One region of the Priestia sp. USM5 genome, then DNA from elsewhere that is predicted to be linked to it. Evidence: riboswitches for the same ligand, from Rfam matches in the RefSeq annotation. Region 1 holds a riboswitch; the other holds the start of a gene.

The links. Region 1 has a riboswitch for thiamine pyrophosphate ahead of ACWATA_RS21620 (thiamine phosphate synthase). Riboswitches for the same ligand answer to the same signal wherever they lie in the genome.
Region 2: linked by a shared signal. The riboswitch ahead of ACWATA_RS19865 (acetylornithine deacetylase) and the one ahead of ACWATA_RS21620 (thiamine phosphate synthase) in region 1 are both predicted to bind thiamine pyrophosphate.

The regions. Positions count from the first base shown of each region.
Region 1 is NZ_JBSGKN010000001.1:4,105,345-4,120,465, forward strand. Features, by position in the region: gene ACWATA_RS21600 (thiazole biosynthesis adenylyltransferase ThiF) at 1-939, opposite strand, end outside; gene ACWATA_RS21605 (thiazole synthase) at 936-1,703, opposite strand; gene thiS (sulfur carrier protein ThiS) at 1,709-1,912, opposite strand; gene thiO (glycine oxidase ThiO) at 1,909-3,036, opposite strand; gene ACWATA_RS21620 (thiamine phosphate synthase) at 3,020-3,643, opposite strand; TPP riboswitch at 3,765-3,866, opposite strand; gene ACWATA_RS21625 (hypothetical protein) at 4,025-4,240, opposite strand; gene crcB (fluoride efflux transporter CrcB) at 4,292-4,678, opposite strand; gene ACWATA_RS21635 (fluoride efflux transporter FluC) at 4,679-5,077, opposite strand; gene ACWATA_RS21640 (amino acid ABC transporter substrate-binding protein) at 5,419-6,240, shown strand; gene ACWATA_RS21645 (amino acid ABC transporter permease) at 6,224-6,928, shown strand; gene ACWATA_RS21650 (amino acid ABC transporter ATP-binding protein) at 6,959-7,693, shown strand; gene ACWATA_RS21655 (nucleoside hydrolase) at 7,728-8,672, opposite strand; gene ACWATA_RS21660 (NADPH:quinone oxidoreductase family protein) at 8,852-9,847, shown strand; gene ACWATA_RS21665 (Rrf2 family transcriptional regulator) at 9,900-10,331, opposite strand; gene ACWATA_RS21670 (antibiotic biosynthesis monooxygenase family protein) at 10,398-10,727, opposite strand; gene ACWATA_RS21675 (SpoVR family protein) at 10,854-12,263, opposite strand; gene ACWATA_RS21680 (YhdB family protein) at 12,585-12,836, shown strand; gene ACWATA_RS21685 (biotin transporter BioY) at 13,047-13,655, shown strand; gene ACWATA_RS21690 (phospho-sugar mutase) at 13,690-15,121, opposite strand, start outside.
Region 2 is NZ_JBSGKN010000001.1:3,758,074-3,773,194, forward strand. Features, by position in the region: gene hxlB (6-phospho-3-hexuloisomerase) at 1-521, shown strand, start outside; gene ACWATA_RS19840 (ferredoxin) at 635-880, opposite strand; gene ACWATA_RS19845 (ABC transporter substrate-binding protein) at 967-1,977, opposite strand; gene ACWATA_RS19850 (ABC transporter permease) at 1,974-2,717, opposite strand; gene ACWATA_RS19855 (ABC transporter ATP-binding protein) at 2,714-3,478, opposite strand; gene tenA (thiaminase II) at 3,471-4,142, opposite strand; gene ACWATA_RS19865 (acetylornithine deacetylase) at 4,148-5,425, opposite strand; TPP riboswitch at 5,540-5,642, opposite strand; gene ACWATA_RS19870 (MFS transporter) at 5,822-7,120, opposite strand; gene ACWATA_RS19875 (dihydrodipicolinate synthase family protein) at 7,231-8,130, opposite strand; gene ACWATA_RS19880 (LacI family DNA-binding transcriptional regulator) at 8,279-9,139, opposite strand; partial or broken gene ACWATA_RS19885 (LacI family DNA-binding transcriptional regulator) at 9,152-9,292, opposite strand; gene ACWATA_RS19890 (MupG family TIM beta-alpha barrel fold protein) at 9,420-10,430, opposite strand; gene ACWATA_RS19895 (PTS transporter subunit EIIC) at 10,427-11,788, opposite strand; gene ACWATA_RS19900 (MurR/RpiR family transcriptional regulator) at 11,878-12,732, opposite strand; gene murQ (N-acetylmuramic acid 6-phosphate etherase) at 12,745-13,650, opposite strand; gene ACWATA_RS19910 (DUF6612 family protein) at 13,807-15,121, opposite strand, start outside.

The DNA of each region.
Region 1 (15,121 bases):
CATCACTAAACGGTAATCATCTACATAAAAAGAAAGCAGATACGGATTTTGTTCAATTTTATATCCTTTTTCTTTTAATCGTTCACCTAAAGACTGCAGCGGCTGCTTGGCTGATTTGCCCGGACGGATTTGTACCGTGTTTCTTCCGCATAGCACAGCTGTTTTCGTTTGATTTTCATATTGTAAAAAGGGATACGTTTGTTCACTGCCGCATGAGCGGCAAGCAGATTTGCGAAATACGTTCACATTGATGCTCGTATACTCATTTTTCCATACGTCAAACGAAACAAGTTCCCTCCTGAGCGCATTCCAGTCTCCAACTAATATTTTTAACACCTCTGTTACTTGATGAGCGACTACCATTTGTACAGCAGGACTAATAATCCCCACTGTATCACATGTTAACCCTCCAAGCGGTACAGATTCAAGCAAACAGGATAAACACGGTGTTTCACTTGGTATGATAGTATAACTAATTCCGTAACTTCCTACACATGCTCCGTAAATCCAAGGAATATCATATTTTTGTGATAAATCATTCATTACAAGGCGTGTGTCAAAATTATCGGTTGCATCAATCATAACATCTACCCCCTCAACAAGCTGTTCTAAAACTTGAGGGGTACCGTCCGCTACGTGGGCTTCTACTTTTACATCATGATTAATATCGTGAAGCCTTTTTTTAGCGGCAACTGCTTTTGGGATTCTTTTATCAGCATCTTTTTCACTATACAATTGCTGACGCTGAAGGTTGCTCCACTCTACATAATCGCGGTCAATGAGCGTTATTTTCTTTACTCCCGCTCGTGCAAGGGCCTCGGCGTTCCCTGTTCCAAGAGCACCTGCTCCTACAATCAGAACATGCTTTTCTTGAATTTGCTGCTGTCCGCCTTTTCCAATAGGTTGAAACAATTCTTGGCGGGAATAACGATTAATCAACCGATACTCATCCCTTCTGTTGGACTGCTTGCCGTTGCATATTGTTTCTTTTCAATACGTCCTGCTTCAAATGCTGCTCTTCCTGCCTCAATCGCTAGCTTCATAGCACGAGCCATTTTCACAGGATCTTTTGCTCCTGAAACAGCTGTATTTAATAACACACCATCTGCTCCTAGCTCCATAGCTTGAGCTGCGTCTGAAGCCGTTCCAATACCTGCATCTACAATTACTGGAACGGTTGATTGTTCAATGATAAAACGCATGTTCAACGGATTAATAATACCTTGACCTGAACCGATAGGCGACGCTCCTGGCATAATGGCATGTACGCCTAACTCCTCTAAACGACGCGCAAGTAAAACATCATCTGATGTGTAAGGTAAAACGGTAAAGCCCTCTTTTAACAGTTCTTCACTAGCTTTTAATGTTTCAACTGGATCAGGAAGCAGCGTCTTATCACATCCAATTACTTCTACTTTCACCATGTCACAAAGTCCAGAAGCCTTTGCTAATTTAGCAATACGTACGGCCTCTTCTGCATTTTTTGCTCCAGCAGTGTTAGGCAAAAGAGTGAAACGCTTCACATCAAGTGCTTCTAATAAATTAGGCTGATTTTGATCAAAAATATCCATTCGTCTAACAGCAAATGTTAAAATTTCTGTTTCCGACTCTTCTACCGCTTGACGCTGAGTCGTAAAGTCCGGAAATTTCCCTGTTCCTAATAATAAACGTGAATTAAATGTATATTGTCCAATTTTTAACATACTCTTCATCCTCCTCCAACAAATGAAACAACTTCTAATGTATCTCCATCTTTTAAGCATGCATCGCTATGTTCTTCTTTTTGCAAAATATTCTTGTTTAATTCAACAATTACAACTCGCTCATGCAGACTCTGAGCCTGCAGCAAGTGCTCGACCGTTTCAATTTCATCTCCGACAGTGACGGTCTTACCGTTAATAATTAGATTCAATGAACTCCCTCCATTGCTCTCGTTAGCTGAAATGATGTAAAGAATGAATGATTTGGCTTTTTCCCTAACAAAGCATCAGCCATAATTTTTCCAGTTGCAGCGCTTAATAAAATACCGTTTCGGTAGTGGCCAAAAGCCATGTGCAGATTCGCTATTTCAGGGTGCTCTCCTAAATAAGGCCAGCCATCATTCGTTTGTGGACGAAGACCAGCCCATGCTTTTTCAAATGTGGCTTCTTTAATGGCCGGCAGAAGCGCAGAAGCTTTATTCAGCAAAAATTGAATACCTTGTGCAGAAACGGTCTTAGTAAAATCATGCTGCAGCTTAGTTGCCCCGATTACGATTCTTCCACCAGTCTTAGGGACTAAGTAAAAACCTTCATCTAAAAAAATCGTTTTAGAAAGCAGGGGCTTATGACTTTGCAGAGCAATACACTCTCCTTTTACAGGAAACACCTCGCCTAAATGTTCAGAAGAAATAAAGCGTTTAGCCCATGAGCCTGCTGCAATCACTACTTTTTCTCCATAAAAAGAGCCTTTGGACGTCTGTACCCCTTTTACTGTTTCATTTTCCATAATAAGAGAGTGAACGTCACAGTATTCGAATACATCTGCTCCGTGATACAAGGCTCCATGAGCAAGAGCTTGTGTTAACTTAGCCGGAGCTAGCTGGCCGTCTCCCGGTATTGTAATGGCTCCGTATATGTCTGGAGAGAGCCCGGGTTCTAACAAACGCGCTTCTTTTACATCGATCCATCTTACATCTTTGTCCCACCGGTGGTGCTGAGCGGCTTTTTTCTTTAATACGTGTGCATCTTCTTCTGTTCCAGCGACTTTTAATAAGCCTTTTTGAATGAGCTCTACGTCGATAGCCGTTTTTTCTTTTAGTTCCTTCACCAGTTCAGGAAACATGCTTCTGCTCTTAATAGCAAGGTCTAAAAGAGGACCTTCTTCATCAATTTCAGCTTGAGCACCTAAAATACCAGCGGCTGCACTTGAAGCTTCACAACCAACTTGATTGCGTTCAAGAATAGCTACTGACGCTCCTTGTTTTGACAAATGATAAGCGATAGAAGAGCTGATTATACCTCCTCCGATTAACAGTACATCATAATGCTGCTTCATTTTCTCCACCTCCAGATGTCCATATATGAGAATATTGTTTAATCGCTTTGAGGGGATCTTGCGCAAGCATGACACCAGACATCACAGCTATACCATGTGCTCCTGTTTGAAGTACCTCTTTGGCATTTACAGGAGTAATTCCTCCAATGGCAATAACCGGTATCTGCACAGCGTCTACTACTTCTTTTAGTGCCGCTATCCCTCGACTTTTTAATCCTTTTTTTGAATGTGTTGAATAAATATGTCCGTATAGAATGTAGTGAGCACCATCTTTTTCAGCTTCTAAAGCCTCTTCCACAGAGTGAACTGACTTTCCGACAATAAGAGAAGGAAATGCGTCTATAACAAACGAAACGTCTAAACTATGATAGGCAAGCTGTACGCCCTTTGCTTTTAAAGCATGCGCTACATCAACTCGGTCATTCACAATAATTTTAGAGCGACAAAATGGCAGGCTTTCTAGTAAACATTGAATCTGCTTTGCCGTTTTCTCTTTTTCTCTAATATGAATGGCACCTGCAAAAGGCGCGATAGCCGTTAAAATTTTTTGAAGCTCTTCGATTGGCTGCTTATCTGTTGTAATGACATGAAATTTAGGAATATCCACATGATCGAAACCTTTCCATTCAGAATAAAGAGAAATTTCAATCACTTCATCTTGTGCAGAGGGCTTTATTACATACAAAAAACCACTCTACAACGTAGAGTGGTTAGCATGCATCGTTATGTAAACATGATCGCCACTTCCCTACGCTGGTCCAAACCAGATCAGGTTCAAAGGGTCCGAAATACATTCGTCTCAGCTTCAGAAAGCTCCCCTAGTGATTGCTATTTATTGATTTTGTTTTTGCACTTAAAATTATAACACAACTAGATGTAAATACAATATCTCTTTATGCTCTTACGGCTCTCTTCCTTTTATAGATGTATCTTTTAAGCTTCTTTACTAAGAGGCCCGGCGCACCGAATCATTCTGCTTTTTATATAGTTAGTAATCGGTATAGTCGTCAAATTCTTCTTTGTCTTTTTCCTTTTTCCGATCCCATATAAACAGCAGGAGTAACATAATAAAAGTTAGAATATAAAAACCGTAAAAAATAAATGCCGCCACAACATTTATAAATAAAAATAAAAAACCAATGATCTGACCTGCAACAGCTACAATCAACAAAATGTATTTCCAAACTTCTGCTTTTCTATCCATTCTCTACTTCTCCGTCTTTTTGTTTTTCCCTACTAGAAACGTTCTCTTTACTTATAATAAAAACGTTCCTGCCAGTAAACCGACTGTAAATAAACCAACTGTTCCAAATGCTGAAATCCCCACGTACGCCAACATTTTCCGATAAGATTTTTCCCGAATTAACTGTACGGTTTCCACACTAAACGTTGAAAAAGTGGTAAAGGCACCAAAAAACCCAATGCCAATCATTAAAAATATTGAATCATCATAAGCATGACTCGGAACCTTTCCATAATAACTACCGTAAAAAAGACCAAGCCCAAACGCACCGAGCAAGTTTACAAACAGCATTGAGACTGGAAAAGGAGGGTTTGAAACTGTTTTTGTAACTTTTAAACCCAAAAGATAACGGCATATTCCTCCAGCTGCCCCGCCAAGTGCCAAGCTCACTATGCTCATTTACTTCACCTCATGTACTTTCACTAAATTTTTCCCTGCCGCTTCACCGCATAGATAGCCTGCTAAAGCAAGAAGGATTCCACCTACTAAAGAGACAATGACATAAATGGCTCCCCAAAATAAATGGTGCTGAGTGAGAGAAATGACGTCTCCTGCAAAGGTTGAATACGTTGTAAAACCGCCGCACACGCCAACTCCTAGTCCAAGCTTTATCCATTCTTTTGGCTTTTTCCACGCAAAAAATCCTGTTAATAGGCCTAGTATGAAGCTTCCTAATAGGTTTTCAATTACCGTTCCTATTGGATAGCCCGTATATAATAAGGAAAGATTTAGCAAATAACGCGCATATGTACCAGCGATAGCACCAAAGGCAATTGAGATTAAGTTTATGGCTTTCATCATATCGCTCCGTTTCATAAATTCTTCTTTAAGTGTACCATAAGGAATTTATTTCTACCTTAACATTTAACTATATGTTTATTGCACCAAAAGTCATGAAAAAATGAAAGAGAAAATCGTCGCATGAAACTTCCTTTTTACTCCTCAAATATCCCTTAAAAATCCACTTAATCCAAATTTTAAAATCTTTCTGTATCCTTATGACAAACCGTGTATAGAAGGTATATTTCCCTTATTTTAAGTCACATTAATCGTATAAGTTTTTTTTGTTGACTTTTGCTGTGTTCTTGTTTAGTATCACAGAGTATCATTTCCTATCAGAATACTAGGGGGTTTAGAAAATGAAGAAATTTGCTGCACTTTTGTCGCTACTATTAGCTTTCACAGTTGTGCTTGCCGCATGCGGTTCTAGCTCAAAAAATGAAGCAAACAATGGAGACAATAAATCTTCACAAGAGGATTTATATAATAAAGTGAAAAAAGATGGCGTATTAACAATTGGAACTGAAGGTACATACCCTCCGTTCACTTTTCATGATGACAAACAAAAGCTAACTGGGTTTGATGTAGAATTGGCTCAAGAAGTAGCTAAACGTCTTGGCGTAAAAGCTGAGTTCAAAGAAACACAGTGGGATGGCATGTTTGCCGGATTAGATGCTAAACGCTTTGACATGATTGCTAATGAAGTGGGTATTCGTGAAGATCGTCAAAAGAAATACGATTTCTCTGACCCATACATCCAGTCAGGCGCCGTATTAATTGTTCGTAAAGACGAAAAAGATATCAAATCATTTAAAGATTTAAAAGGAAAAAAATCAGCACAGTCATTAACAAGTAACTACAAAGACATGGCTCAATCTTATGGTGCAAACATTACGAGTGCTGAAGGTTTTGCTCAAGCAGTAGAACTAATGAGCGCAAACCGTGTTGATGCTACAATCAACGATAAATTATCGTTCCTTGACTATAAGAAAAAGCACCCTAACGCACCTATCAAAATCGCGGATGAAAAATCCGATGGTGCTGCAAGCGGCTTTATGTTTAGAAAAGACAGCGGTAAGTTAGTGGATGAAGTAAACAAAGCATTGAAAGATATGAAAAAAGACGGAACATACGCAAAAATTTCTAAGAAATGGTTTGGCGAAGATGTTTCTCCTAAATAATATTTTTCCTGATGGAGAGCGATTGAATCAATTGATTTCAATCGCTCAATCATCTCTCTTACCAATGCTAAAGGGAGCTATTCAATATTCTATTCCACTAACATTAATCACGTTTGTACTCGGTATCATTTTAGCTGTCTTAACAGCCTTGGCTCGTTTATCATCTATAAAAGTTTTAAATATAATTGCGCGCATCTATGTATCGATTATTCGAGGTACACCGCTGCTTGTGCAATTATTTATTATTTTCTACGGCTTACCCAATTTAGATATAACAATTGACCCATTTATCTCTGCTATTATTGGATTTTCATTAAGTGTAGGTGCGTATGCATCTGAAATTATCCGAGCAGCGATTCAATCTATTCCTAAAGGACAGTGGGAAGCTGGCTACTCACTTGGTATGACCTATTCCCAAGCGTTAAGACGGATTATTTTACCGCAAGCAGCACGTGTATCGATTCCGCCATTATCTAACTCTTTTATTAGCCTTATTAAAGATACGTCACTTGCATCGCTTATTCTTGTTTCTGAGATGTTCCGTAAAGCTCAAGAAATTGCTTCGACTAACTATGAATTTTTACTTCTTTATAGTGAAGCAGCGCTCTTGTACTGGATTATGTGTACAATATTATCCATTATCCAAGGACGCATTGAAATAAGACTAGATCGTTACGTATCTAAATAACCGTTTCGAGTAGCTAAAGGAGTTTTTCATATGATTAATATCAAAAATTTGCATAAATCATTCGGTGATTTGCAAGTATTAAAAGGGATTGATTTAGAAGTTGAACAGGGCAAGGTAATTGTATTAATTGGTCCTTCTGGATCGGGTAAAACTACTTTTTTACGTTGCTTAAATCTTTTAGAAATCCCAACAGACGGCACGATTGAACTTGATAAAAAAAGCATAAATTTCACCAAACCTGTTCGTAAAAAAGACATTACTTCATTTCGAAGCCTAACAGGTATGGTCTTTCAAAACTATAACTTATTTCCTCATAAAAGTGCGCTTGAAAATGTTATGGAAGGTCCTGTAATTGTAAAAGGCGTTTCTACTCAAGAGGCAGAAAAAAGAGGTAAAGAATTGTTAACACGCGTTGGCTTAGGCGATAAGCTCGACTTTTACCCTTTCCAGCTGTCTGGCGGACAACAACAGCGTGTTGGCATCGCCAGAGCAATGGCGATGGACCCAAAAGTTATGCTATTTGATGAGCCTACTTCAGCTCTTGACCCTGAGCTTGTAGGAGACGTTCTTCAAGCGATGAAAGACCTGGCAAAAGAAGGAATGACGATGGTGGTGGTAACTCATGAAATGCGCTTTGCCCGTGAAGTAGCAGATGAAGTTATTTTTATGGATCAAGGTGTCATTATGGAAAGAGGTACACCGGATCAAATATTTTCAAATCCTCAACAAGAGCGGACACGTCAATTCTTGAATATGATTCATTAAAAAGGTTGCACATTTTCACGTGCAACCTTTTTCTTTATTTGGCTACTGCTTTTTTCATTAAATCTGTAATGTACGTAAAGAATGCTTCAGCTGTGACGTCATACACGACGTCTACAGGTCGTCCCTCTTCAGAAATTTCTGTTCTTCCTTGTCTTGGTGTTTCTGTATACACAATACTCGAAACGGTTTTTACCTTCACAAGTGTTGAATTCCCTGTAAATGCTGTTGTGAGTACGTCCCACAAATAATAAGTCGAATTGGTTTCAACATGCACAAGCGGCGGGCAAGCCGCGTAACACTGCCCTACAAAGTCTACTCCTTCATACCTGCGAAGTGAAGCCCACATTTGGCGAATAGCCGGCGTTAATGGAACTTGATTCGTGCTTTCTAAAGCAACCATCTCAATTTTAATGCTGCTTTCCCATACTCTTGCTACTGCTTCTGGATCCCAAAAAGCATTCCATTCCGCCGTTCCATCATGTTCAGGCTCCTGCACATTTCCTACTTCTTGAAATGTACCGCCCATCCACACTAACTTATCAATTTTCTCTTCTATTTCAGGCGCTTTTTCAAGTGCTCTTGCCAAATCAGTTAGCGGTCCTGTAAATAATAAAGTCGTTTTTCCGTCTGTGTGCTGCAATGTTTCAATTAAATGATCATGAGCAGGCAGCTGACTTATTTTTGTTTGCACTTTCCCTTTTTCATTTAAAATTGGCAGTGCATCTACATAAAACGTATGCATGCGCCATTCTTTTGGAAATGGGTTCATACCACGTGAAGTAGATTTGGCTACCTCGATATCATAACTTCCAAAACGATCAATAATTTTTTGGCTTGCGCTGATACCTGGCTCTAAGTATCCGTCAGCAGGAATGACAGATACCCCCGTTACCTTTACATCATCCATTTGCAGCAGTAAAAAAAGGGATACTAAATCATCAATCCCTGCATCATGGTTAAAATATATGTTTGTGCTCATGTCTCTTCTCCTCTTTTCTATGTATCGCTACGTAATAGCTGTACCGCTATTTTATAATGAAATGGCCTCTTTGGTAATCAAAGTATTATGAACTTCTTTTACTATTTTCTATAATGGGTATAGAAATAAGGTAATCTATGTATAGGCATATACATCTCAGTATAGAAAGGAGAAATAAAATGAAGCAATCATTTTCAGCATTAGTAGTAGATAAAACAGGTGAAGAACAAGTGGAGGCGTCTGTCCAAGAACTGACGCTAAACGATTTGCCAGAAGGCGATGTACTTATTCGCGTTCATTATTCAGGGGTGAATTATAAAGATAGCTTAGCCAGCATCGCAAACGGCAATATTGTGACAAGCTATCCGTTTGTTCCAGGTATTGACCTAGCAGGAATCGTTGTATCTTCTGACAGCCCTGATTTTAAAGAAGGTGATCGTGTCATCGCAACAAGCTATGACATTGGCGTATCACACTTTGGAGGCTACAGTGAGTATGCGCGCTTACGCAGCGAATGGATTGTCCCTCTTCCTGAAAATTTGACGTTAAAAGAAGCAATGATTATCGGAACAGCTGGCTTTACAGCTGCTTTATCTGTGCATCGCTTAGAGGAAAACCATACTAGTCCATCTAACGGCTCTGTGCTTGTAACAGGGGCTACGGGAGGTGTAGGAAGCTTTGCGGTTGCCATTCTTTCAAAATTAGGCTACACAGTGGAAGCAAGTACAGGAAAAAGCTCGGAAGCAGCTTATTTGAAAGAGCTTGGCGCTTCCTCTATTGTAGCGCGTGAAGACGTTTATAACGGCAAATTAAAAGCATTAGGCAAGCAAAAATGGGCCGCTGCAGTGGATCCTGTGGGTGGAGAGCCCCTAGCTTCTGTCCTCAGTCAAATTCAGTACGGAGGCTCTGTAGCGGTCAGCGGGCTAACAGCTGGAGGCAAAGTGCCAACAACGGTCTTTCCCTTCATTTTGAGAGGGATTAATTTACTCGGCATCGATTCTGTTTACTGTCCAATGCCTACTCGAAAAGAGATTTGGAATAGACTCGCTAATGACTTTAAACCTGAAAGCTTCGAACCTTTCATTCAGCAGGAAGTTTCTTTACAAGATCTCCCTCAGGTTCTTCCTACTTTATTAAAAGGACAAGCTCGAGGACGAACAATTGTGAAGCTATAAAAAAACGGAGAAACCTGGGTTTCTCCGTTTTTTTACGAACAGACGCATGTTATTATGCATCTATTTTTGCTATTAAATCCGTCACTAATTCTTTCATCGTCACATCGGCTAAGACTTGTTCCATGGCATCTTGAGAACGTTTTAAAATCAATTCAAGGACACTTTGAATATTGGCTCCTACAGGACACTCCACATTCGGATTTTCATGCATTTGAAACAATTCTCCTTCTTCCACAGCCGCTACCGCTCGATAAACGTCTAACAACGTTATCTCTTCTAAATCTTTCAATAGATAAGCTCCGCCAGCTCCGGCTTTTACGCCCACAAGTCCAGCTTTCTTTAACATCCCAATTACTCGTCTTATAACAACAGGATTTGTATTTACACTGCTAGCAATCCACTCTGAAGTACTAGGATGACTGCTATCTACTTTAATTAAAGACAGTATGTGAACGGCCACGGTGAATCGACTGCTAATTTTCATTACTCTCACTCCTATTTTGTTGTAATCATTATAGTTACAACATTTATGAAAGTCAAGCGTGCTTTTTTAGGAAAGAATGTCTTCTTCTACCGCCTCATAAAAACGCAGCGTTTTCTTGATTTCCATAGCTTCAGAAAATGCTTTCGTTTTCTTTTTATTCGCTTCTTTATGTTCATTCACATGTTCTTCTCTTGAAATCCAAGCTTGAAAGAACTGTTTTTCTTCCCACTTGGATACAAAGATATATTCGACTTTATCCGCGGAATCTTTTTTCCAGCATTCGAACGATAAATTTCCTTTGGCTTCCTCAATTTCTGTTTTGTTTTTCTTAGCTTTTTGCTTGAGCCGTTCTTCAAATTTCTTTTCCGTTTCAAAACTTGCGTTTACAACAAACATCTTATCTCCCTTTCTAAATGAAAATGATTCTCACCAAATTATTGCATAGTAATTTTATTTTTTCAATTTATATGGATAATAAAATTACAGAAGCACAAAAAGACCGCTATTTAAGCGGTCTCCTTTTTATAAATGTTTTCGATGCACTGTCTTCCCATCATACGTGAAGGCAATTGGCTTGCCTTCCATCATCGTTTCTAAATGAACCGGTCGGCCCCAAAGCTGATGAACGTACGGTACCACTTTTTCTAAGTATTTAACATCTAATTCAATTCCTTCATACCAGTGTTTTAAATAGAGCTCTCCATTTTTTAAATAGTCTCCATTGGTTACTGTGATGTAAGGAAATCCTCCGTTTACGCGCATATTAACAAGCTGATCTCTAACTTCTGTCCACTCTTTATCGACGATTTTATAGTCTTTTCCTTGTTTTTGGAATAAGTACATATCCTCCCGCATAACTAAATCTTTTGTTAAGTAATTGCGGATAAAGGAAATATCTGATTCAACCTCACGTACCTCAAACATCTTCTCTCTTCCTGACCCGGGCTCGACGCCCCGGCGAATCATATCTTCGGTTGGATTGTTGTAGCGTTCTTCAATGTCTTCAAAGATTTTTAATCCCAAATAATATGGATTGATTCCCGTCTTGGACGGCTGCACAACCCCTGCATTTAGCTTCGCGAATTCTATCGCTTCATCACTCGTTAAGTCCATTTCTCGAATAATGCGTTGATGCCAGAAAGAAGCCCATCCTTCATTCATAATTTTTGTTTCAAGCTGCGGCCAGAAATAAAGCATTTCTTCTCGCATCATCGTTAAAATATCCCGCTGCCAATCCTCTAAATAAGGACTGTATTCTTCAATAAATAATAAGATGTCTTTTTCAGGCTGAGGCGGAAATTTTTTAAAAGACTTTGGAGGTTTTGGTTTTTTCTTTTCTTTATAATCCAAATTCCATAAATCATCATAAGGAGAAGTGATTTCTTCTTCCGATGATTCTACATCATCTATGCTCCAAGAAAGCTTGGCACGCATAAGAGACGGATCAATATGTTCCTGAATCGATAAGACAGCATCCAAAAACTTTTCTACTTCACGCTTACCGTGCTTTACTTCGTATTCTTTAATTCGATCAGCGGTCGCTGCCATACTTTCTACCATATCCCGTTTAGTGTTGGCAAAACGGCTGTTATTTTTAAAGAAGTCACAGTGAGCTAACACGTGAGCTACAATTAATTTATTCTGAATAAGCGCATTGGAATCCAATAAAAATGCATAACAAGGATCTGAATTGATAACTAATTCATAAATTTTACTCAATCCAAGATCGTAGTGTAATTTCATTTTGTAAAATTGTTTTCCAAAGCTCCAATGTGAAAAACGAGTTGGCATCCCATATGCACCAAACGTATAAATAATATCTGCCGGGCAAATTTCATAGCGCATCGGATAAAAATCCAAACCGAAACCGCTAGCTATTTCCGTAATTTCATCAATCGCACGGTATAATTGCTTATAATCTGCTTCTTTCACGACAGCTCCCCCTTTCACTCCTTACTTCAATCTATGTACAAACATGTCAATTCATGTGTTTTCATCAAAAAGAAGCTTTATTTTTTCAAGAAAAGGGGATTTTTATTTAGTTGTCTTAAATAATGGATGTAATGTAACTGTTACGCTTCGTTATTCTTTGCCTTTCTTATCATTTATCCGGTGCTGTACGTTTATTCTTCTTACATAATTACTACAACCTCTTTTAATTATGCACTGGTCTTTTGCCCAACATTTACAGCGTAAGAATTCCCGCAAATATCATACACTAATTTCAACTCCTCAAAAGGAGGAACGTTATTAATGGATGTAATTGATTATGATCGAGCTTTATATTACACACACCGTTCACAATGGGATAACTTATTAATTTTAATGGTTCGAACAGACGACGATTTTCTTTCAAAAAAGATTGAACATTTTTTGCACGCCTACAATTTTGAACGAAACTACCGCATCATTCAAGAAGAGCTTTATTCTTTACTACGCTACATTGATCATGCAACGGAATATTCGGAGCACAACCCGGAGCTTCTGGAAGAATCATTGTACTAGTATTTTTGATACACACACTTGGACAAAGAAGGGATGAATTCCCTTCTTTATTTTTTTATGTTGCATTAAAAATATGCATATTTCATTTCAAAAAACATCAAATAATATATGTAAACATATTTATTTTTATCGTTGACATAAAAGTGAATTCGACGTACAATCTTCAGTACATACGCTAAGATATTTCAGTACATACTGGGAGGAACATATATGAATACTAAAAGGTTTCGCACATTAGATTTAACATTAGCCGGTATGTTTGCAGCTCTTATGGCTATTGGTGCAAACATTACTTCTTGGGCACCTTTTTTACAAGTAGGCGGCGTGCCTCTTTCGCTTCAGCCTTTTTTTGTTATATTAGCAGGACTTTTACTTGGGAGCCGAATGGGTTCTATTTCGATGATTGTATATGTATTAATTGGCATTGCCGGCGCTCCGGTATTTGCTCAATTTAAAGCAGGAATTGGTATTTTATTTGGAAGCACCGGCGGCTTTTTGCTTTCTTATATTGTCGCTGCATTTATCACAGGAAAAATTATGGAAATGCGCGGCAAGCCGACTTTTTCTATCTTTTTAATTTCATCGCTGGTTGGTATTGCCGTTATTTATTTAATTGGTACTACGTATATGTATATAGCGGTTAACTACTGGCTTGAAGCTCCTGCAATGACATATGCAGCTGCTTGGAAGATTATGTCGTGGTTTGCTGTAAAGGATCTTATTTTCACTGTTCTTGGGGCTATGCTTGCTCCGAGAATTTATAAAGCTCTACGATCTTCTTCATATTTGTCAAATACGCAATCAAATAAAGTATCATAAAAGAAGCCTGCTCAAGTTTGAGCAGGCTTTATTTTTATACCGTTTTCACTTTATCTAGTACACGCTCCACTTCACCCATTACAGCTGTTTGTACAGCTTCTAAATGGGCAATGCTCGTTGCTTCATCTTCTGACACAACGCCAAAATAGAACTTCACCTTTGGCTCTGTACCAGACGGACGAAGGCAGAACCAAGAACCGTCCTCTAAGATATATTTTAATACATTTGATTTTGGTAATGTAATCTCTTCTACTTTTCCTGCTTTAATATGCTGGCGCTCACTTAATGTATAATCCTCTACAACCGAAACATTTAACCCTGCAATGTCAGTAGGAGGCTCATTTCTAAATGTAGCCAAAATATGCTGAATTTGCTCAGATCCTTCTTTTCCTTTAAGCGTTAAAGATTTCAGACCTTCACGATAGAAACCATATTTGGTAAACACTTGCTGAAGCGCTTCATATAGCGTCATGCCCTGCTTTTTATAATAAGCACAAGCTTCTACCGCTAGAATGGCTGCTTGTACAGCGTCTTTGTCACGAGCAAAGTCACCAATTAAATAGCCGTAGCTTTCTTCATAACCGAATTGGAATGTATACTCGCCCGTTTGCTCATATTGCTTAATTTTTTCACCGATAAATTTAAAACCTGTTAGAGTGTCAACAACTTGCAATCCAAATGAACGAGCAATTTGTGCGCCGATTTCTGACGTTACAATCGTTTTTAACACAACGCCATTAGCAGGCAGCACGCCTTTTTCTTTCTTTTGAGAAAGCAAATAGTGAAGCAATAAAGCACCGGTTTGGTTTCCTGTTAATAACGCATATTCGCCGCTTGGATCTTTGACAGCAATTCCTAAACGGTCTGCATCTGGATCCGTTGCGATTAAGAGATCTGCATCAATTTCTTTTCCTTTACGAACAGCATATTCAAATGCAGCCGGCTCTTCAGGATTCGGAGATTTAACCGTCGAAAAATTCGGATCAGGAAGTTCTTGTTCTTCAATAACCGTAACATTTTCGTAACCGATGGATTGAAGCGCGTTGCGAACTGGCTTATTAGCTGTACCATGTAGAGGTGTAAAAACTACCTTTAAGTTTTTACCTGTTTCAGAAGCTAGCTCTGGGTTAATTAAAATCGTTTTTAGTTTCTCATTGTATGCTTCGTCAATCGCTGAACCAATCATTTCAATAAAACCTTTTTCTTTTAGCTCCGCTTCAGATTGAACAGCTAATGTAAGTTCATTTTCCACAGCATTTACAAAGCCAACTAGTTCATCAGCTTCTTTTGGCGGCAGCTGACCACCGTCTGGACCATATACTTTGTATCCATTATATTCAGGAGGATTGTGGCTCGCTGTAATAACAATACCTCCAAATGCGTTTAACTCACGCACTGCAAATGAAAGTTCAGGTGTTGGTCTTAGCTCTTCAAATACATACGTTTTAATTCCGTGACTTGCTAAT
Region 2 (15,121 bases), 350 kb from region 1:
AGCTTTTACAAACAACAGCTCTAATCGCTGACGATGAAGCTGAACAGCTTGTAAATGGCATCATCTCATCTAAAAAAGTGTTTGTCACAGGAGCAGGCCGTTCAGGTCTTATGGGCAAGTCGTTTGCTATGCGTATGATGCATATGGGCATTGATGCTTATGTCATTGGAGAAACCGTGACGTCCACTTTCACGCAGGATGATTTATTAATCATCGGATCAGGTTCTGGCGAAACGAAGAGCTTGATTCCTATTGCTCAAAAAGCAAAAGAACTTGGAGGAAAAGTTGGAGTAGTCACGATTTCCCCCGATTCCACGCTTGGCAAGCTGGCTGACTTCATCGTGAAGCTGCCCGGCGCTCCGAAGGATCAAGAACAAAGCAGTTATCAAACCGTACAGCCTATGGCGTCACTGTTTGAACAAACGCTTCTTCTTTTTTACGATGCGCTGATTCTTCGCTTCATGGAGAAGAAAGAACTTGATACTCATACGATGTACGGAAAGCATGCAAATTTAGAGTAGAAAAAGGTCTTGCCTAGGCAAGACCTTTTTTGTTTTGGAACTTTCTATATAACCAAATATTCACTTATCAGATAACTAAATGTACTTTATCATTATTTATTTTTTCAAAAGCCCTATTCGAATTTTGCTGCATCTCCATAAAACGGCTGCTCTGCAACTTTAATCGAGTCTGTTGGACACCCTTCGTACGCTTCCATCATCTCATCTTGCTGATGTTCAGGAACTTCTTTTGTTCCTTCGTTGTTATCTAATACGGCATAAGCAAGACCTTCTGAATCATAATCATAAAGATCTGGCGCACTCCCTCCACATGCTCCGCAAGCAATACATGTTTCCTTCTCTACTATCGTAAAAGCCATAAAAAAACCTCCTTGACCTTTTCACTTTCTCTTTCAGAAAGTTACGTTCAGTATAAGGAGGTTTTTTTAAATTCGTCTTAAATTATTTACTGAGATTCCCCAATATTCTCAAACATCTCATCTACATTTGGCTTTTTCTTAATTAACCCTGACTCTTTTAACCAGTTAACATTTGATTGCCATGATTCTTTCGTTTGACTGCCAAATCCTTGTTCAGACTTCATTTTTGGAAGTAAGATATTCAAACTTTTTGTTTCCACATCTTTTTCAAGCGGGAAGTTTGATTTATCTTGATTATCTAACAAAATTTGAAGTGATTCTTTTGGATGTTTCTCCGTGTATTCATACCCTTTTGTCGCGGCACGCCAAAACGCTTTAATCGTATCAGAATCTTTTGCCCACGTTTGATCCCCTGTAACGGCCACTAGCTCGTAATAAGATGGCACGCCGTAATCTGACGGATCAATGTCAACCGTTTTGTATCCTTTTTTGTGAAGCAATGGTACTTCGTGGTTAATATACGCACCTATTACAGCATCTACTTTTTTGCTAATCAGCGATGAATTTAACTCAAATCCTACGTCTACTAGTTTTACTTTATTCGGATCTCCTCCATCGCTTTTCACCATTTTCTTTAGAACAGATTCACTTAATGGTGTTCCGCTGTATCCTACTACTTTTCCTTCTAAATCTTTAGGACGCTTAATACCGCTATCTTTCAATGCCACAACCCGGTTTAGCGGAGATCTTACAATCGCTCCTACCGACTTTACCGGCACATCTTCATTTGCTCGTGCCATTGCTACATCAGGCTGATAGTAAAGGCCGAGCGTGACTTTCCCTGCAGCTGCTAAATTAAGCGAGTCTGTTGGATTAGCAGGAAATTGTACTTTTACATTCAGCCCTTCTTTTTTGAAATATCCTTTTTCTTGTGCAGCGTAAATGAAGCTGTGCACTGCATTTGGATACCAATCAAGCATAATTGTAACGTCTTTTAATTTTTTACTGTCACCAGCTTTATTTTCCTTGTCCTGACCGCAAGCAGCGAGCATCAAAACAAGCAGCAGGCTTAAGCTAATCGCAAACCATTTTTTCATTCTGTTTTCCTCCACTTTAATGAACGTTTTTCGAAACCTACTACAATAATAAAAAATAAAATACCAAGCGCGGATAAAATCACAATTGGTGCAAATACACCAGCTGCATCAAACTGTGTCATCATGCGACGACTGAAATATCCTAAGCCTGCTTGCGCACCCAACCATTCCCCAATGGCAGCACCTATTATACTAAAGGTAACCGCTACTTTGAGTCCCGAATAAAAATGAGGCAGTGCAGAAGGAATGTTCAACTTAAAGAAAATATCTTTTTTTGTTGCTCCCATCGTTAACATGAGTTCTTTTAACTCTTTGTTTGTAGAACGAAGCCCGTCAAATGTGCTAACGGTAATGGGAAAAAACGTAATTAATACGGTCACAATCACTTTGCTCCAAATGGAGTAGCCAAACCACAGCACAAATACAGGAGCAATGGCAATGGTCGGAATCATTTGTGACGCAATAATAAGCGGATAAAAAGCACGCTCAATAAGCGGACTCCAATTCATCCACACAGCCAGCAGAACCCCTAGCACAACGGATATTACAAGCCCAATTACGACAATAGATAACGTAGCTGGTAAATGCTTAAACAATAAATCCATTCGCAGCTCCCAAAGCTTCGTTAAAATACCGCTGGGCGTTGGTAAAATAAACGGATAGTTTACAATGCGTGCTCCAATTTCCCAAGCAGCCAGCAAAATGACTACTAAAATCACTGAAGCCCCGTACTTTTTCATGTGTTCACCTTCGATCTTAGCTGTTCAATTAAATAATCTTTCACATCAAGCACTCGCTGTTGATTCAGATCTTTTTGCGTTCGAGGTCTGCTAAGCGGCACTTGAATTTCTTCAAGACAACTTACTGGCTTGTCTGAAAAGATAAAAATGCGATCTGATAAAAAAAGCGCTTCATTGACGTCATGAGTGATAAATAAGATGCTATGCTTACGCTTTTGCCATTGGTCAAGCAGCCATTCCTGCATCGATAAACGTGTGATTGCATCAAGTGCACTAAAAGGCTCATCTAAAAGCAGCACGTTAGAACCACTTAATACCGTCCGAAGAAAAGAAACGCGCTGCTTCATCCCTCCGGATAAATCACTTGGAAAACGGTTTTCATACCCTTTTAGGCCAAACTCTTCAAGCAGCTGAGACACTTGCTTATGAGCACTTGCTTTTGATACATTGTGAAGCTCAAGAGGCAGTGCTGCATTGTCTAGAATCGTACGCCACGGAAGCAGCAAATCTTGCTGCGGCATATAGCCTACTTTTCCTAGTCGCTTTTCATAAGACTTTCCGTTAATTACGATATCGCCTTCACTCTGCTGTTCAAGACCTGTAATGAGACGAAACAACGTACTTTTCCCAGAGCCGCTCGCTCCAACGATACTGACAAACTCGCCTTCTTTCACGTCTAAGTTTAATGATTTTAAAATCGCTTGATCACCGTTCTTGTACGTAAAACTGACGTTTTGAAAAGATAACACAGACCTATTCATGAATTGGCCACATCGCTTCGTTATAAGCCATATCCCAGAACATATACTCAAAACGCGTCGTATTCAAGAAAATTTCTTCAAGCTTTTCTAATTCCACTTCTGATTTATCTTCAGTAAGTGAGTCAAATAAATTGATACACCATGTCGCCAGTTCTCCAAATTCTTCTGAGCTGTACATTTCAATCCACTCACGGTAAAACTCATTGTTAGCTCCAGGCTTTTCACTAAGTTCTTTTCCTATTTCCCAGTAGCTCCACATACAAGGCAAAAGAGCGGCTACTAATTCAGCTAATGTTCCACTTTGACCAACGTGCAGCATATAGTGCGTGTATGCAAGCGTTGTAGGAGATGGCTGCGCTTTTTCTAATTCTTTTTCGCTGATTTCAAATTTCTTGGCATACTCACGGTGCAGACTCATTTCTTCGTTTAATGTAGAATCTAAAAGGGCTGCAAATTTCCCCATCGTTTGAAGATCGGTAGCTTTCATGGCTCCAATCGCAAATAATTTGGCATAATCAATTAGGTAAAGGTAATCTTGAATCATGTAGAAGCGAAACTTCTCCTTTTCAAGCGTTCCATCTCCCATCCCCTGTACGAAGGGATGATTATGATTTTGACGCCAAATAGGCTGCAGCTTTTCGTATAATCGTTCACTAAATTTCATGATGATCACTCCTTATGCGTATGCAGCCACGTATAAATGAACTGCACTATCACTTTTGTATATTGAACAAGCTGATTAATATCTAATTGTTCGTTCACAGCATGTGCATTTGCTAAATTTCCCGGACCGTAAATAGCGGCGGGAATTCCCGCATCAGCTAGCCATCCCCCGTCTGTTACGCTAGTTGACACATCAATTGGAGGCTTTTTCCCTTCCATTTGTTCATGAGTATTTGCAAGCAGCTGCACTCCTGCATGATTTTCATCAATTTCTAATGACGGAAAGATTTCTCCTCTGTCTTCAATCATTGATGTGCCTCCCCATTCAAAGGTTGGCAGATTATCTTTTAACCATGGATCTGCTTTTGCAATAGCTATAATATATTCTTCCACTTCTTTTGATACTTGGTCGTACGATTCATTAGGATAATAGTGAACGGTGATCCACAGCCTGCATTCATCTGCAATAAAAGCAGCATGTCTTCCGCCTTCGATTACTGCTGGATTAATCGTATTTGTCCCTGGCAAAAATCCTGGATAGCTCTTTGTAACAGCCCAGTGACGCTCCAATTCTTGTAGCCCTCCGATCACTTTTGCCATCTTTTCAATAGCGCTTGCGGCTAACAGCCCTCCTCCAGCATGAATCATACTTCGGCGTGTACCGTCATGATAGGTTTTACTGCTTTTTATCGTAATCCATCCCGTGATCACTCCGCCTTGACCTTGAATATGTAAATCACTTGTATCGACTACAAGCGCAAAATCAGCTGTATACCCTTTCTGACAGCATTGCAGCGTACCTGCCTCTCCTACTTCTTCTCCTACAACGGATTCAAAAATCAAGTCTCCTGGCAGCTCGATTCCTGCTTCTGTTAAAAGCTGAACTGCAAATAATGCTCCCGCCAAACCGCCTTTCATATCAGCAACTCCGCGTCCAATTATCATATTGTCTTTCACAACAGCTTCAAACGGATTGGTTTCCCAATTTTCATTTTCTTGTACCTCAGCAACATCCATATGGCCGTTAATAATCAAGCTTTGATAGTCAGCCGATTTTTGTCCTTTTAACGTTCCCACTACGATAGGGTCGTTAGAATATAAGTCCCACATATCAATGGAAAAACCGCAGTTTTTAAGAAAATCCGCTACGTACAGCTGCGCTTCATGAGAATTTCGTGCAGGAGGCGCTGGCGTTTTATACGAAACAAGCGTTTTTAATAACTGGATTAACTCTCCTTTGCGCTCCTCTACCTGTTTGACAAGCAAATCAATTGTTTCTTTCATGTATGACACCTTCCTTTACGCATAAAAAAACACTTCTTTCGCAGGAAAGAAGTGTTTTTGTTTATGTACACAAAATTATTATAACGAGTTCGTAAGGAAATCCCATACAAAACATCCATTACAATACCTCTTTCCTACGCTAGTATTACCTAGTTCAGGTTATAAGGGTTAAGACTTATCGTCTCTCTCAGCTTCGAAAGCACCCCTAGTGGTGTTGTATCTCTATGAAATTAATCTATTATCATATGTTTACCTGTAATAGTTTTATCATAGTAAAGCGTTTTATTCAATAGAAAGGTTCATGATATGGTAATGAAAATAGTTTCCTTTTTAGTAGTAAAAGAAAAAGCACACACCTTTTTCATGCAGTGTGTGCTCTTTGTTTTTGTGACATTACTAGTTAGCTATTGGCTTCTTTAAAAATACGCCATAACTAATAGCACCAATTAAAAGCAGTCCTGCTCCTAACAGGAAAACCGCCGTAAAAGTTCCCGTTGCATCTAATATAAACCCTGTTACGATAGGAGCCATTGCCGCTCCTAGAAATCCACCGAAGTTCTGAATAGCGCCGAGTGAAGCAACTTGTTCCTTTGGTGCAATATCCGCCGCTAGAGTCCAAATGACGCCTGATGGCAGCTGTGACGCGAAGTAGCCAATCGACAATAAGACAATACTTAAGGCTGCATTATCAATAAAAGGAACGGGTGCTACCGATGCTGCGGCTAAGATTGCCCCGCCTACAATTGGTATTTTTCTTGCCGTTACTGCATTAATTCCTTTTCGAATAAATCTATCTGAAATTACACCACCAAGCAACACTCCTATGATTCCTGCTAGAAACGGAATAGCAGCAATCCAGCCCGTTTGTTTTAGGCTAAAACCGCGCTCTGTTTCTAAGTAGCTAGGAAGCCAAGTTAAATAAACCCATATCGTAAACATAATTCCGAAATTCCCGATAATCATAAACCATGTGCTTTTATATTTAAACAGCTGTGACCATTTTGCTTGTGAGGTATGACTGATTTTTATTTCTTCTTTAGGGACAGCTTTCACTTTATTGGCAACATAATCCGGATCTCGGTATATCTTTAGCCAAACAAACATCACAATAAAGCCTGCTGCTCCTATAACAACAAACATTCCTCTCCAACTCATTGTTAAAAGCAGTACCGTTAGAAGTGGCGGAGCAATCGCATTAGCAATTTGAGACCCTGTATTAATAATCGAAGTAGGAAGGCCGCGCTCTTCTTTTTTAAACCATCTTTCCGTCACTTTAATTCCTGAAGTAAAAAAAGGAGACTCCGATACACCAAGAAGCATTCTCATGGCATAAAGAGCAGAATACGTGTTAGTAAATGCACTTGCTACCGTTGCCACAGACCATAGGCCTGATGCCCATGCAAACATTTTTTTCGGCCCGTATTTGTCAACCAGCCAGCCTGCTGGTAGATTTGCTAAGGCATATGGCCAGAGAAAAGCTGAAAGCAAAAGACCCATTTGTGTAGAAGACAGCCCAAACTCTTTGGCAATCGTGGTATTAGCGATGCTTAAATTAGAGCGGTCTAAATAGTTAACAACTGCTCCAATTAGCAATACAATAATAAGCCACCAGCGTATATTCGTCTTTTTTACATCTTGCTTTACAGGACCTAAATCTTTGTTAACGCTTTCATTTAATTTAGATGTAACCGCCATAGAATATCCCTCCATAACCTTAATCGTTATAGTGAATGAGCTGTTTGCTTATTATCAAACAGCCCTGTTCACTAGAAATGCATGAGTTTATTCAGAACATGAACCAATTATTAAACACTGCTCTTTGGACGAATGCTATTTAGTTTATCATCTAATTCTTTGACTTCTTCTTCTGTTAAATCTATTTGAGGAGATCTCATGCCACCAACATCAATGCCTCTCAATTTTAATGCTTCTTTAAAATAAGACATGTTGCTTCCGTTTAAAAGAGCTTCACAATATTGAATAGCAACTTTTTGCATCTTTCTGGCTTTTTCTAAATCATTCGCTTTAAAGGCATTATAAGTCTCTACAAAAGGCTCGGGATAAACGCCCGATACACCGGAGACAACTCCTTCACATCCCATAGCCAGAGCTGCTAAAAATAAACGATCGGTTCCGGGAAGAACAGAAAAGTTTCCATCGTTAATATTTAAATAATCATTTACGCGTAAATAGTCAGGGTAGCTATATTTAATACCAATTACATTCTTGCATGAATCTGCCACTTTTTGAGCTACCTCTGCCGTTAAATCATTGCTTGAACACTGAGGAATATTATATAAATATACGGGAAAATCATTCGGGACACTGTTTGCTACTTTTATAAAATACGTTTCTAGTTCGTTATCGTTTGCTCCAAAGAACATAGGCGTAACTACTCCGATACCGTCGGCGCCAATTTCATAGGCATGTTTTGCAAGCTCAATTGTATCTTCTTCATTCATAGCTCCTACATGTATGAATACGGTTACACGATTAGCCGCTTGTTTCACTACTGTTTCTGCAACTTGCTTTCTTTCTTTGACAGATAGACGAAGCATCTCGCCCGTTGTACCAAGCGGATACAAGCAGTGCACTCCTTTTGAAATTAAAAACTCTGTTAAATTTACTACTTTCTCTAAATCTACTTCACCCGTTTTAGTAAACGGTGTAACCATTGCTGTTGTAACTCCGTATAAATGTTTCATTTCCTTCTCCCCTTTGTTAGTAGTGAATTACTCTATATTTAGTAAAACGTTTTAGTACAACGTTTTACTAATAAAAAATAAAAAGCTTGCTCTTATATTTTTGTAAATCGGTCTCTTTTTAAAGAGACCTCATGAATGGCATTGCTTTTTATTTGATTCTCGTTGTATTACGATGAATAATTTCCAAATCAAATATCTGTTGGTCCACATCCCCATATGGATCAGAAATTGTTTTAACTAAAAGCTCTCCTGCACAATAGGCCATTTTTTCTACCGGCAAATTGACAGTCGAAAGTTTTGGGTTAGTAAATTTAGAGAACTCTTGGTTATCAAATCCCATCACTTCACAATCAGCTGGCACAGAGATGCCGTAGTCATTAAGAGCAGAAAGAGCTCCTAATGCAACATGATCACTCAAACAAATCACAGCGGTTGGAACTTTTCCTTGTTCAATAAGCTGTTTGATGCTGTCATACCCACCTTGTTCTGTATATGAACAGTAATGGTGACAATACGTAACATCAGTCTGTTCAATTCTATCTGTTACGCCTTTTACTCCTGCTTCTAAAGCCTGTGAAGACACGTCTGGAACTAAAATACTGATATGTTGATGATTATTACGAATAAAATGATCTGCTACCGCTTGGCCCGCTTCATAATTTTTGGATTGTATAACAGAGTATATAGATGATACACGATTAAATAAAACAATCGGAACACCAGGTTTAGATCGGTGAATATAAGCCTCATCAGCTGCCGTTGTATTCGCAATAATCGCTCCGTTAAAATATGAAGATGTTTGAAGACCTTTTACAGAGGAAATACCTTCTTCATTTTGAAACGTTTCGACTAATAATTTAATAGTAGGGCCGCTTTTTAATGAAGCTATGTAGTTTTGAATACCTGTAAGAATGCGTCCCACTAACGATACGCGCGTATCAATTGGCCAAATAAGAGCAATTGTTAGCTGCGCTGATTTGTCTTGTCCCCGCAAGTTACGCGCAGACATATTGGGGATATAGCCTAATTTTTTTGAAGCTGCAATTACACGCAGTTTAGTAGCTTCAGAAATTCTGCTTGCTCCCGGTTTGTTGTTTAAAATGAGGGAGGCAGTCGTAATTGAAACATCTGCTGCTTTTGCAATATCTTTAATTGTAACCAGATGACCATCTCCATTTTTAGTTTAACGTTTTACTAAACTCAGTATAACGCTTTCATTTTAGTTTGACAATTCTTTTTTCTTCCGCTTAAATAAAAAAATGGATTCGATGATGAATCCATTTTTCCTTTTAGACATTGATAAGCTTAAGTTTTTGTCCCGGTCTCACTAATGAAAGCAGCTCATGATCTTCTTCTATTACATACCCAATCACATTCACATTAGCATTTGCAGACAAATTCCTTTTAGCTATTTGAACCTCTCCTCTGTAACGTCCGTAGCCATCATTGTCCATTGTAATTGCTCCGATTCTGCGTTCTACTGTATGAAATGGCAGCACTGGTTCTACAGATCGTGTATCAACCAAACGCAGAATGTCTCTTGATACATCCGGACGCACGCTGTACGTTCCCTGTATATGAGGTGAACGAATGCGTAGCGGAATAATGCGGTTTTCTTGATATTGAACTAAACGTTTTAATAAATTTGAACTGGCGTATGGATCTCCAATATAAACCTCCGTTACTCCGCATCCGTATAAATCTACTGCAGAGGTAAAAGGACATTTATTACGGTCTTTTTCTCTAGTAGGAAGTCCTTGATAAATAGGTCCTCTCTTTTCGCCTTCTCCAGGAATATAAGCACAAACTGGAATACGAAGTTCATTAAATAAATCTGTCTGCTGTTGAAAAAACGTTTCTTCAAGCCCTGTTTCAGGCCGCGGATAAAAATTATGCCAAGCAAGCAGCTGATGATGATGAAGACCTGCACATAAGAGTGCTTCAATTTCTTGTTTGGATAACGTACTTGCATTAACAGCAATATAAAATTCATTCGCAAGCGAAAGAGTTTCTTCTACGCTAAAGCCATCGTCTAGTCTAATACCAGATACGCCAAGTGAAGACAGAGTCATAAAGCTTTCAATACCTAAATGAACAGGAGTATGCTTGGATACGTCTGCATACACGCTTATTCCACAATCTCTAGCCACATGAAGCAATTCTTTTGCACGTTCAGCCAAATCTCCTGTTTCCTCTGGAATGTGAAGTGAAGTGAATGCGCGTGTAACGCCGCATTCACTCGCTTCTACTAATCTTTGTTTGGCATCTCTATCGTTCAAATAAAATGAAATGCCAATCATTCAAACTCCCTCGCCATTTCATCGTTAAATCCAAAGAAATAGGTACAAATAAAGCCTGCTGCGTAAGCAATAACTAATCCAAGTAAATAAAGAAGAATTTGATGCGCATGAACTAAAAACGTAAGCGGCAAACCCGATACTCCCACTGCTACAGTTGCAATATGGAAGTGCGCCTGAAATGCTCCGCCGATTCCTGCTCCAAGACAAGCGGTTAAGAATGGACGCCCTAAAGGAAGTGTGACTCCAAAAATAAGCGGCTCTCCGATTCCGAGCAGCCCTGAAGGAAGTGCGCCTCCAATTGCTCGCTTTAAGCGTTTTTTCTTTGTTTTGATATAAATAGCAAAAGCTGCACCAACCTGACCGGCTCCGCCCATTGCTAGTATAGGAAGAAGCGGATCATCTCCAATCGAATTAATAAGCTCTAAATGGACCGGAGTAAGACCTTGATGCAGTCCTGTAATAACGAGCGGCAAAAACGTTGCCCCTAAAACAAAGCCTGCTACAACTCCTCCAACCTCTAAAACTCCTAAAAGACCTTTTGTGATTCCATCTGAAATGAAGCCGCCGATTGGCATGAATACCACATACGTAATAATTCCTGTAATTAACACCGTAACGGTTGGTGTAATAATAATATCCAGTGACTGTGGGACAAATTTACGTACTCGTTTTTCTAACACGGCCATAAAGATTGCTGCAAGCAGCACTCCTATTAAGCCCCCACGCCCCGGCAAAAGTGCTTCACCAAAAAGTTTAATATCAGCTACGGCAGGATTAATGACTAAAATGCCCGCTAAGCCTCCTAGAGCTGGCGAACCACCAAATTCTTTTGCTGCATTAATACCTACTAAAATACCCAGATAGGCAAATAAACCGCTTCCGATAACGGTTAAAAGAATAGCAATCTGTGAATCTGCCGGAAGCCACTTCGCCTGCACAGCTGCTTTTGTCACTCCGGTAATAAGTCCAGATGCTACAAGAGCAGGTATCAACGGAATAAAAATACTTGCAATTCGGCGAAGCAACAGCTTAAACGGAGTTGCATTTTTTTCTTTCAGCTCCGATTTCCGCTGTGCTGCACGATCTTCTAAGTTAATACCGCCGGATTCATCAATTAACTTTCCAAATTCTTCTGTTACTTTGTTCACTTTGCCCGGCCCAATAATGATTTGCAGCGTTTCTTCTTCCACTAATCCGAGCACGCCTTCAAGTTTTCGTATATCTGCCTTTTTAACAATTGAATCATCTTTTATAGTCACACGCAGCCGCGTCATACAATGCGTATACGCTTCAATATTGGATGCTCCCCCAAGCATCTCCAAAACAGCCTTTGCTAATTGATGATTATCTAAAGACATGTTAATCCCCCTTTGTATTTTCCTCTTAGATGGATACGCCACTGAGGAAACAGACCACAAAATCCCCTTTTTGTAATCGTTTTCTTTTTTTATTTCTTATCTTTCAAAAACTGAATGGCATCTCTTGTTTTGTCAATATACTCAATCGTCTGGTCGTACTGCTGCGCTGCAATACTTAAAAATAAAACATCAATCACATAAAGCTGGGCTAAACGAGACGATGTTGCTGCGCTTCGAAACGGCGCTTCTTGAGAATAAGACGTATACAAACAAATATCTGCTAAAGACGAAACGGTAGACTGTCCGTACTTAGTTAAGCTAATCGTCTTTACTCCGCGATTTTTAGCTAAAGATAAGACGTTGCTTACTTCAGGAGTCTCTCCTGAAAAAGAAATACCCACAACTACATCGTCTTTACTTGCATTTGCGATGAGTGTAGCTGCTAAATGGCTATCCGCAAATGCCGTCGCATTTTTATTAATTCGAAGAAATTTTTGCTGCGCATCTATAGCAATAATATGTGAAGCACCAATTCCGAAAAAATGAATGTTTTTTGCTCCAATCAGCGTCAAAACAGCCCGCTCTACTTCTTTATAATTCACAAGCTCAGCCGTATCACTTAGACTTTGAATGCTGTTGCTTGCCGTTTTTTTGACAATAGATTGAATTGTTTCATTTGTTTCAATATCACGGTATCCTTGTTCTGTATCTTTAGCTAAATCACCGGCTACTCTAACCTTTAATTCTTGAAAGCCGCTAACCCCGATAGATTTACACAAACGAATAACAGCAGCACTGCTCGCATTCGCTAGTCTTCCTAGTTCCCCAGCCGTACTGTTTACCACAGTATGCGGGTTGTTTAAAATATATTCAGCAATTTTCCGCTCCGAATCTGGAAGCTTAGCCACCGTGTTTTTAATCATTGTTAATCCGCCTGTTGACATCGTTTCTCTCCTTTATACGTAATGTTCAATCGCTTTTCTCACATACCCCCCCGCATTATTCAGTAACATCTTTGCGGTGTCGTAATTTTCATTTGTTTTGATCATAACCACTGCTGTTTTTACCTCATTATTTGCTTCTTCAAGCGTTTGACTTGCTCGCTCGTAAGAAACACCTGTAATTTTACAAATAATACCTATCGCTCGTTCCTTAAGTTTTTCATTACTCACATGAACATCTATCATTAAATTTTCATATGCTTTTCCTACTTTAATCATGGCCGCGGTAGAAATCATGTTGAGAATCATTTTATGAGCGCTTGCTGCTTTTAACCTTGTGGAACCTGTTAGCACTTCTGGACCTACTACTACCTCGATGCTATGATCTGCTTCTTTTCCAATAAGTGAATTACCATTGCAAGACAGCGCCACTGTTTTAGCTTTTACAGATTTTGCATATTTCAATGCACCAATCACATAAGGCGTACGTCCGCTTGCAGCAATTCCAATGACTGTGTCTCGTTCATTTAAATGTATTTTTTGTAAATCTGCTGCTCCCAATTCTTCTTTATCTTCTGCACCTTCAACTGCTTTCACAAATGCTTTTTCTCCTCCAGCCATCAGTCCCTGTACCTGATTGGGATTGGTACTGAAAGTAGGCGGGCATTCAACAGCATCCAATACTCCCAGCCGTCCGCTTGTTCCTGCTCCGACATAAATAAGCCGCCCTTCCTTTTGAAACGATTCGCTTACAAACTCAACTGCTACCTCTACGTCTGGAAGTACCTCTTGCACAGCCAGCGCCACTTTTTGATCTTCTTTATTCATTACGTTTAAAATTTCTTTTGTACTAGCCGTATCTATCTTCATGGTCTGCTCGTTTTGAGACTCTGTTGTTAATAACGTAAGCTGTTCATTCATCTTTTCGGCCCCTTTTTCATCATATAGTGAAGTTATGGTTATTATAATTCGTTTAAAATATAATTTCAATAATTTATTTTATTTTTTGAAATTATATTTTAAAACAACATAAAAAAAGATTTCAGGCATATAGCTGAAATCCTTTTTTATGTCTATTTATGATTGTTGAGCAAATGTTAACAGATACTCATCTTGCATTAAAACTTCGTAATCTTTTTCACCATTTCTTACGACGTGTACAGGGACTGTTTTTGCCGGAAGTAATTCAACTGGCTCACGATAGCGTTTTGCTACTCCGTCAATAAGTTCATTTACTAACTGCTCGTTACTCAGCTCACCCGCCTGATATTTTTCTGCAAGTGGTGTCATGACTTCCGCTAATACACTTGCATCGTTAAATCCTTGAATTTCGACTTGTACGACGTACGCACCATCTTCAGCACTATACGCTGCATCTTTAATGGTATATTTTGTAGATGAAAGAGCTTTTAGAAAAGCGCTGCTTACTTCGTTTAACTGCTCATCGGTTATATTTGAGCTCAATGATGATAAAGCCCCTTTAAAATTCGTTTCAAAAAACTTTACAAACGAACTCTTTTGGAACTCCCCTTTTTCTTTTACCTGTTTCTTATCTTGCTGATTCGGATGTTTAGCAACAAATTGATCTGTATTTTGATAAACAGTGGCTTGAATTAAAGCATCCACGTATTGTCCCGCTTCCTTGGCATAGGCAGCCTGCTTTTCTTTACTTGGCGTTTCGGTGCTGCTACCATTAGAAGCAGCAGCGGCTTTTGCTTCCACTTTTGGTTTTGTTACATTGTCTAATTGGTTATATGTATACGTATACGTTTGCTTAGACTTTGAGTTTTCTGTTTTTCCGTCTACTTTAACTGAATACGACTGATTTTTTACTACTTTCTTTATTTGCTTCGTTTCTTTATCAATTGTCACAATAAGCGAAAAATCTTTTCCTTTGATTTGGTCAAGGTCTACAGCAGTATCGCTGCCTTGATTTGTTATTTTATAATAAGCTTTAGCATCACCTGCTACAATTTTTTGCTTTTTGTCTTTGTCTCCGTTAAATGTTAATACATACTCTTTGCCTTTTTCGGTGACGTCAAATTCATTTGGAAGATTTTTATCATATTTTTGGTAGTAGCGTATTGGATTTTGTTGAAGCTCCCTAGCGTTATTAATTAAAGCCTTAACGTACTTTTTTTCTTCTCCCTGTACTTTTGTGCTTTCTTCTCCAGCCACAGCTAACGTTTCATCACCGTCATGATACATCTTCAATTCTTCGCCGTTCATTTTTGTGTTAATGTAACCTGCTTTACTTTTAAAATCAAACTCTTGTACTCCGTTGACTTTGTAATCAGACGATCCTTCTTCTTTCCCATTGACTTTCACTTGAACATTTTTCACCTTTTCTTGTGCTTCTTTCACGTCACCCGTTAATTCCTCTGAAGACGGC